DNA from 4 places in the Alteromonas sp. G5_S2_22_S1 genome. Region 3 is predicted to be linked to each of the others. Evidence: predicted binding sites of a transcription regulator. Region 3 holds the regulator's gene; each other region holds the start of a gene.

Region 1 (2,202 bases), 220 kb from region 3:
GGAAGGTTGCGCAACAAAACCAGACGCAGCAGTCTCAGCAACAGGCTTCGGCACAAACCGCGCAGACGGCTCCAGCGCCACGTCAAGACTCAGTGTCGCTGACTCAATCTGCACAGCAGCTAAATCAAGTGCAGAAAAAAGGAACTGAAGCGCCTGTTAATCAAGACAAAGTAGATCGTTTAAAGAAAGCGATTCAAAGTGGCGAATATAAAGTGAATCCAGAAGTGCTCGCTAACAAAATAGCGAAACTTGAAGGTGAAATTTTCGGTACCAAATAAAAATAATCAAGTGAATAGTAGAGCGTAAGAGTGACTGAACAAAACAGCCCATTATCCCAAGCAATAGCTAAGCAAGTAGAGCAACTCTCTACACTTGTTGCCTTGCTTGAGAAGGAGCTTCAGCTTATAAGCTCTCGTGACGCTGAATCGTTAATGAAAGTACTAGACGAAAAAACGCAGCTACTTACGTCCATTCAGACACTTGATAGTGATATTGAACGTACTCTTGCCGGCTCTGCCTCATTGTCCCAATACGATGAAGATTTAATGGAGCAAGCAAAGCGTCTACTTGACGATTGCAAGTACCGCACACAAGTCAATCAAAAAGCCGTGGAGCAAGGACAGCTACGCCTCACACACCTGCGGAATTTGATGATGGAAGTGCGTGCGAAAGAGTCGCTTACTTATGATAAGAAGGGAAAGCCAAAAGGCGGAACCTTAGGTTCTGGCGTCAGCGCTTAGGCCCTATATACCAAGGTAGCCTGCGCTCCTTTATATCGCCCCATTCCTAATAGTATTTTACGTCTTTGACTCTTCTTGGCTTCGCGGTAGACAAATAAATATCATAAACTTGCTGCATATCTAAAGAGAGTTCTGTCACGTAGGTGTCCTCCCCTACCGGATAAGTTTTGACGACTTCAGCGCCTCTTATCACGCCTTCAACTGAGGCTCGCAACGATTCCGACTCTACAACAAGATGGGAAACTGATTGGCTGCCTTCAATTTTTTGTCCATAAACTTGTTCTGTGAGTTCTCTGTATGCATCTAATTTTGACGCTTTCATTGCCATTATCAATTTCATACTATCACTTTCACCTCGCTGAGATGAAATCGGCGCATAGCCAATGGCCTTCAGAACGGGATAACTTTCTGGCTCAACCGTCTCCCACTCGACATGTTTATCAATAATGCCACAGCCACTTATACTGAGAGCGAAACCGAGAATGGAAGACTGAATAAGCACTTTCGATTTTTTCAATTTATTCAAGCACATGAATCTAAACCTCAATTTGCATCAATAACAGGTTACTGACGGCTTAACTATTTGTTAGCTTCTATTAGATACGCTATGACAACGCTCGATGGCCTGTTTGACCTAACGCCTAATTTTTCGGTATTCACCGATTCGCCTGCCTACATCAGGCACGCATTTACTCGCTGATATAGCCCAAAGAAAGCAAGATGTGCGCCCATTTTAACTTATTATAGAAAACCCACATCACTTGGCACTTTTTTCGCATAGTTCGTTGTATTAATCTGGCGCATAGACTGAGCAACAATAGGAGTGTGTGGTGCAACGCATAAGCAGAACAACTCTGGCGAAATTTTTTAATATTGCTGTGGCGGTAGTTTGCCTATTAGTTTTTTTTATTGGGCAAGCGCATGCCGCGTGGTATGAGGCCACGGGGCAAGCAGTTGTGCTAGATGGTAATAAAGAAGCAGCTAAACGCACGGCCACGCAAGAAGCGTTAAAACAAGCAATGCTGTTTGCCGGCGCTTCAGTGCACAGTGTTGCCAAACTCACCAATGGATTGCTTAAAAACGAAGAAATGACAATCCGCTCTACCGGCGAAGTTAATCAGCTTGAGCTAGTTAACGAAACCTTTAACGGTGAGGTGATTACCGTGCGTGTCCGTGCCGACATTTTTCCTAAAGGTAAGACGTGCGATGCACAGCTTGATGAGAAACACTTCGCCACTACACACTTTAGAATTAGAAATAGAGGCCATTTGACCCATGGCAATATGCCTAATTTCGACAAAGCTTTCACTCAGCGACTCGTAGAGGCAATGAAAGCTCAAACCAACAACCTTAGCATTACTTATGTTGCACCTCATACGGCAAAATTTGACAGCCGGTTTACCGCAGAGAATATACGCACCCTATCGGCCCAAAGTAACACTCAGTTTGTGATTATTGGTGT
Region 2 (2,202 bases), on a different contig from region 3:
TTTCCATTTTAGGCATCTAAGCGTCATCTGAGGTGAGGTGAAGCGTATTAGCGCGCTCTATCCACTCTAGGCTCTTGGTTTGCTCGTCTAACGTACCCTTTGCATCTTCTAAGAAGACCTGACAGAAATAGTCTACCGCGGGCAGCTTTTCGCGGTAGCGCTTTAGCTGAACTTCCATTTCTCTCATCGCGTTAGAAAACTCAGAATTTGATTTTGACAGTTCATAATCGCACTTTAAATATGCGCATAAGACATCGGCAGCTTTTGCTAGCGTTACGTGATCGTCATCTTTATTTTGCTCAATTAGCGGAATATATCTAGCCTGTAATTCCTCGGGCAAAGTCTTAATGAGCATTAGCTCAAAGCGACGCTCTAGCTTTTTTATTGCAGCCGTGGTTTCCGGGTCGTGGTATTTAACCGGGCTAGGTATATCACTCATCCCTGCAATTTCACTTCCCTCGTGAAAGATAGCCATTGCCGCAACCCTATCAGGGTTGATGTCTTCGTTAAATACATCGCACGCTATCGCACCAAGCATGTGGGCCACAAAGGAGGCTTCGTATATGTGGGTCGATAACATCTCTTCCTGGAATTGTGCCATAAGCGGCCACCGTTTCACATTGCGAGCGCGCTGCATAAGACCGATAAACGCAGAATGTGTTTCTGCCATAAACTTTTTTCCTTCACTTTCATCTTAGACGTTTCTAACCTATCACCTTAGCAAACACACTGCTAATACCATAGGTGATCACGAGCCTGTAAAAAATGCATTTTTTCGTGTAATCGTGACTTCCATAATTGGAAATAAACTAAACCAAACATTGGTCAAATTAAAATTTAGTCATATATATCATAAACATACAAACTCGGCACGAAGCTAGCATTATTCATAGTGAAAGTAACGGAAGCAATACGAGGATTTAGTTATGTTAGGTTGGGCAATCACATTTTTTATCATCGCCATTATTGCAGCAGTTTTTGGTTTTGGAGGCATCGCTGGTGCAGCAACAGGTATAGCACAGTTTTTATTCTTTGTGTTTATCGCGCTGCTAGTAATCTCACTTATCGCTAACGCGCTTCGTGGCAGAGCACCAAAAGCCTAAAAGTAATAATTATTTTAGTAGGAAAAAGGAGTAAGGATATGTTTTCATTTAAAAATCTATCAAAAGTACTAGTAGCATCAGCATTTGCTTTATCACTAGCCGCATGTGGCGATGGTGAAGCAGAAGACGCAGGCGAAGAGCTAGACGAGATGGTTACCGACGCAGGTAACGCCGTTGAAGACGCGTGTGAAGATGTGAAAGAAGGCGTAGAAGCTGAAGATAAAGACTGTTAATCAGCACTTTATCGCCAAAGGGCCAGACATATGTCTGGCCCTTTTAGTTTGTGTTAAGGCTAACGGTTACGCCACCTCTTCACCGCCTAACTCCCTGGCTAAATCATCAAGAGTGGACAGTGTGGAATCGAACACGCCTACCACGTAGCGATATTTAACGCTTACGTGATGATCTGACCGCCCAAATTTCACTTTTAGCCCTTCAGCATCAATATGTTTAACCGTGTTTAAAAATCGATAAGCGGACATTTCTGTCTCGAAATGATATTCAACCGCGTTTTCCATTTAAGCCACCACCTCTGGGTACGCATCAATAACCGCAACAACCCGTTGCGCCAAGTGTTTGTCCTTTTCACACAGCACATCAAAGGATAGCCAATCGGCCAAAATATCGGGCGCTGTAGCGGCTTGCCCTTGTTCTAACTTCGCCGTCATCATTTGTAACTGTACGCTGGAACGTATTGATGCATCAGCGGCCGGACTTGGCATATCTGTAGCAACTTCTAACGCCACCGTTAGCCACTGCCTATCGTGCTGACAGCTGGCATTACCATCAGATTGCCTAAGAAGGCTTGACCACCGTCTGCCCACTGTTTCAAGTAAGGTCTCTTCATCGCCTTCCCGAGCGGTGCCGCCCTCCCCTACGTTAAGAAGAAGTAATGAACTAAGCGCTTGTGCTTTTTGTACCCGAGCTTGAGATTGAGCGCTTTTCGCGAGCGAAACACGTTTTGCCTCTAAGGCTTCTAACTTTCTTTCCACTTTACTGCGTTGTGGTTTAGGTAAATCACGAAGTTGTTCGTTGATTTCGCTTACTATCTCATCGAAAGCCGCGCTGTCACTCTTAATATCGATATTATCGACTTTAC
Region 3 (2,202 bases):
CCATTTTGCAAACCCGTAAAGATTTAAATTCACAGCAGCAGGAAGAAGAAGCTGACGCGCTACTTGATGAATTTAATATTAACCATATACGTAATAGTACAGGGATGAGTTTGTCCGGTGGTGAACGACGGCGTGTTGAAATAGCACGCGCACTAGCAGCTAATCCGCAATTTATTTTATTAGACGAACCGTTTGCTGGTGTTGATCCAATATCAGTTAATGATATAAAGAAGATAATACAGCATCTTCGAGATAGGGGTATTGGAATCCTTATCACCGACCATAACGTGCGAGAAACATTGGATGTTTGTGAGAAAGCGTACATTGTGAGTCATGGCGAGCTTATCGCGCAAGGAACAGCGGAACAGGTTTTAAGTAATCAAAAAGTAAGGGATGTATACCTAGGCGAACAATTCAGGCTATAGTTAGTGTAACTGAATTGTCATTTTTCAATTTCGCTCTGGTGTATTCAATTTAGAGCATTTAAATAAGACGTAGATGAAACCATCTTTACAGCTAAAATTTAGCCAACAACTTACCATGACACCCCAGCTTCAGCAGGCGATAAAACTGCTGCAGCTATCTACGCTTGATCTTCAGCAGGAGATTCAAGAAGCCCTCGATTCAAACCCTTTATTGGAAGTTGAAGAAGGTAACGACGAGCCGCAAGTAGAAAAAAATAATATCGATAGCGACGATAGCGTGACAGAAGCGTCTGCGACAGCGTCTAGCGATACATTGGAAGCGGGTGACGCGTTAGAAAAAAACGACCTTCCCGATGAATTGCCTATCGACAGCACATGGGATGAATACTATTCAGCGTCATCGGCCCCAGCGCCAGGTCCTTCAAATGACGATGAACAAATATTTCAAGGCGAAACCACCGAGGATATTCAGGAACATTTGTCGTGGCAGATGCGATTGACCCATTTCTCAGATACTGACCGCGCCATTGCTACGGCAATTATCGACTCTATTGACGAGTCTGGCTATTTAACCGTGACCCTTGAAGACATTCTTGACGCGGTAAACTCTGAGGATATGGAAGAGCCTATAGAAATGGACGAAATAGAATGCGTACTTAAGCGTATTCAGATGTTCGACCCCATTGGTTCGGGCTCCCGCTCGCCGCAGGAATGTCTAATGGTGCAACTGCGCCAGTTCTCAGAAGACACACCATGGCTTAACGAAGCCAAACAGCTTATAGAAGAATATTCAGACCTATTAAGCAGTAAAGATTATCGCACGTTAATGCGTAAGAGCCGCTTGAAGGAAGATCAGCTGCGCGAGGCAATGCGTTTATTACAAACCTTGAATCCTCGCCCAGGTAGTGCTTTAGTTACTAAAGAGCCTGAGTACGTTATTCCTGATGTCTCGGTCGCCAAAAAGAATGGCCGTTGGGTGGTTGAGCTTAACCCCGACAGCCTGCCTAAGTTGAGCGTAAATCAACAATACGCTGCAATGAGTCGTCGTGCCAAAAATAGTAGCGACTCACAATTCATCCGCTCACACATGCAAGAGGCTAAGTGGTTCATTAAGAGCCTTGAATCTCGCAACGAAACCTTAATGAAGGTGGCAAACTGTATTGTGCAACAGCAAATGGGCTTTTTTGAACATGGCCCGGAAATGATGAAACCTATGGTGCTTAACGATGTAGCAGAAATGGTAGATATGCACGAATCAACGATTTCACGCGTCACAACGCAAAAGTATATGCATACACCACGTGGTATATTTGAATTGAAATACTTCTTCTCTAGCCACGTAGCAACAGAGTCTGGTGGTGAGTGCTCATCTACCGCGATTCGTGCATTGATCAAAAAGCTAGTGGCGGCTGAAAAGCCGAGCAAGCCACTAAGCGATAGCAAGATTGCTTCATTGTTGGCCGAACAAGGCATTAAAGTTGCCCGGCGAACAATAGCAAAATACCGGGAATCATTGTCGATCCCGCCGTCGAACCAACGCAAGAGCCTAATTTAAACAGGCTTAATAATATAAGGAAGACGAAATATGCAAATCAACCTTACTGGTCATCATGTCGAAATCACCGACTCTTTGCGTAATTATGTCGATACGAAGTTCAGCAAACTTGAACGTCACTTTGATCACATTTCTAATGTGCATGTCATCCTGAACGTTGAAAAATTAAATCAAAAAGCCGAAGCGACCGTTCATTTAAGTGGCGCTGAAGTATTCGCATCC
Region 4 (2,202 bases), on a different contig from region 3:
GTGAGGTAGTTGGCGTTGAAGCATTAATCCGTTGGGAACACCCCGAGTTTGGGCTGGTTATGCCCAATGAGTTTATACCCATTGCAGAGCAAGGGGGCAAAATAACGGCCATAACCCGCTGGATCATCAAGCAAGTTTGTATTGATATGCCAGATTTAAAGCAATGGGCTTTAACACCATTCAGAGCGTCGATTAACTTATCGGGGCACGACCTGAGGAGTAATCAACTTTTTGACTATATCTACAATACTTTCAATTTATATGACATAAATCCAGAAAACGTTGAGTTTGAGGTTACCGAAAGCGCTTATCTTGAAAATTTTGCTTTATCCAATAAGTTTTTCAGACGAATATCGAATATGGGGTGTGCTATCGCCCTAGATGACTTTGGTACAGGGTATTCGTCGTTAAGTTACCTCACTCAAATTAATATCGATACATTGAAAGTAGACCGGCAATTCGTTACGGAACTTCAAACTTCCGAGCGCAGCCGACTGGTTACCGGTGCAATTATCGATCTTGCAAAGCGCCTTTCTCTTTCTGTTTGTGCTGAAGGTATAGAAAACCATGAACAGTGGGATTACCTCAGAGAACACGGGTGTGACAATGTTCAAGGCTTCCTGTTTAGCAAGCCTATCCCTCTTTCTGCGCTCGTGCGTTCTCCCTGCCGTTACGATGCCTCCGCGATGGCCGAGCACCGCCTACTGTGAACCTTTAACAGCTATTGTTATGGTTTCACAGTAGTGTTTCTTTATTGCAACACAATTTCTTTGTTCCTTTCATTGTGAATATCTAATTTTACAAAAGTCATTGATTTATAAACTATTTTAACTGTTGGTCTGAAAATGGCATAATAAAATTCAATGCAATTATGATAGTGGTTAATTGAAGACTAGTGATAGTATCTAGCAGCCTTTTTCTCTCTTCTTATTGTTAATGATTTGAAGCTAGTTAAGAGCGAAAGAGAAGGATTTTATAAGCATTTTGCGGAGGATTCATGATGAAACGTCTCGAAAAAGTTTTCATAGCACTTTGTGCTGTAGCTGCAGTACAAGCCATATCCGTAGCGGATGCGCACGCAAACCCCGCGCGCACGTTATTGCAGCAGTTAGACACAAACAAAGACGGTCTTATTTCTCTGAAAGAGTCAGTGCGCCATACTGGGCTGTTGCGTAATTTTGGGTTAATAGACGATAACGAAGATGGCAAGCTTTCTGAAGCCGAATTGGTGAAAAGTGAGTTAACGCCGGGTAATAAAAAGCTCACAGCAAGTGAGTAGATAAAACATGACAAACTAATGAGGGTAAGGTTCTGATAAACAAGGTTTCGTTGAGCGAGCGCTTAGTACAGCTGGGTTCGCTGAGGCAGTTAACGCTAGGTAGTTTTTTACTTGCCCTCATTCCCCTTATTGCCTTACTTTGGCAAAGTCAAAGCGACTTGGCTAAAGTGGGCAAAATGACAACACTAGAAACCCGTTTTGTGGTAGATGTTGTTAGCGATATGCAGCGCCTTGATAATGCCGTTGTTGACGTTGAAAGAAGCGTTCGCCAATTTGCCGTTTTGAGAAACGAACAAGTAGCATCTCTTTCCGACAATGCAATAGAGCAATTTGCCGTAGCCGCAGATAATCTTTGTCAGGCGTTGTCGATACCCACGACCTGCTCTCGACTTTCTGAGCAGCTATCCCAATTAGCTGAATACCGAACTATTGAAGATCAACTGCTGTTGAATGCCTATTTAGCGTCAGTTGGCGACAGCGTCGAACTACTACGTGACGATGTTGAAGCGACAATTAACGAACGGGTTAAGCTTCAACAAGACGACCTAAACGCAATGCAAGCGAAGCAAGCGTGGTCTACCGCCATGCTGGTCAGCGTATCGTTGCTTCTTATACTGTTAGGTAGTCAACTTATAGTTAACCCCGTTAATAATCTCAAAAAAATTATAAGGATAATGGCGCGAAGTGATGGCCAGTTACCGCCGTTGTCGCGTCAGGCACCCAGAGAGTTGATTGATGTCGAAAAAGACTTACATTGGCTTTATGACAGACTTCAGCAGCTTGAGCACATAAGAACAGCACTGTTACGGCACGCCGCCCACGAACTAAAAACCCCTTTAGCAAGCATAAAAGAAGGGTGCAGCTTACTTTCTGAAAACGTAGTAGGCGAGCTGAACAAAGGGCAGCGAGAGGTTCTCTCGCTA

The links. The regulator sigma-54, encoded in region 3, starts transcription at its own class of promoters, with help from an activator protein. The targets are predictions, from matches to a motif close to GTTGGCACGNNNNTNGNNT.
Region 1: the regulator sigma-54 is predicted to act here: its motif matches at 1,454-1,472, upstream of ACTRWF_RS04220 (LPP20 family lipoprotein).
Region 2: the regulator sigma-54 is predicted to act here: its motif matches at 866-884, upstream of ACTRWF_RS14820 (DUF1328 domain-containing protein).
Region 4: the regulator sigma-54 is predicted to act here: its motif matches at 834-852, upstream of ACTRWF_RS04715 (EF-hand domain-containing protein).

The regions. Positions count from the first base shown of each region.
Region 1 covers NZ_JBQKUJ010000002.1:456,339-458,540, reverse strand. The annotation lists gene flgM (flagellar biosynthesis anti-sigma factor FlgM) at 1-278, shown strand, start outside; gene flgN (flagellar export chaperone FlgN) at 309-740, shown strand; gene ACTRWF_RS04220 (LPP20 family lipoprotein) at 787-1,272, opposite strand; gene ACTRWF_RS04215 (flagellar assembly protein T N-terminal domain-containing protein) at 1,571-2,202, shown strand, end outside.
Region 2 covers NZ_JBQKUJ010000014.1:92,106-94,307, reverse strand. The annotation lists gene yfbR (5'-deoxynucleotidase) at 17-670, opposite strand; gene ACTRWF_RS14820 (DUF1328 domain-containing protein) at 927-1,103, shown strand; gene ACTRWF_RS14815 (hypothetical protein) at 1,142-1,336, shown strand; gene ACTRWF_RS14810 (hypothetical protein) at 1,403-1,621, opposite strand; gene ACTRWF_RS14805 (DUF349 domain-containing protein) at 1,622-2,202, opposite strand, start outside.
Region 3 covers NZ_JBQKUJ010000002.1:238,679-240,880, reverse strand. The annotation lists gene lptB (LPS export ABC transporter ATP-binding protein) at 1-425, shown strand, start outside; gene ACTRWF_RS03255 (RNA polymerase factor sigma-54) at 499-1,980, shown strand; gene hpf (ribosome hibernation promoting factor) at 2,011-2,202, shown strand, end outside.
Region 4 covers NZ_JBQKUJ010000003.1:79,357-81,558, reverse strand. The annotation lists gene ACTRWF_RS04720 (putative bifunctional diguanylate cyclase/phosphodiesterase) at 1-710, shown strand, start outside; gene ACTRWF_RS04715 (EF-hand domain-containing protein) at 998-1,279, shown strand; gene ACTRWF_RS04710 (sensor histidine kinase) at 1,330-2,202, shown strand, end outside.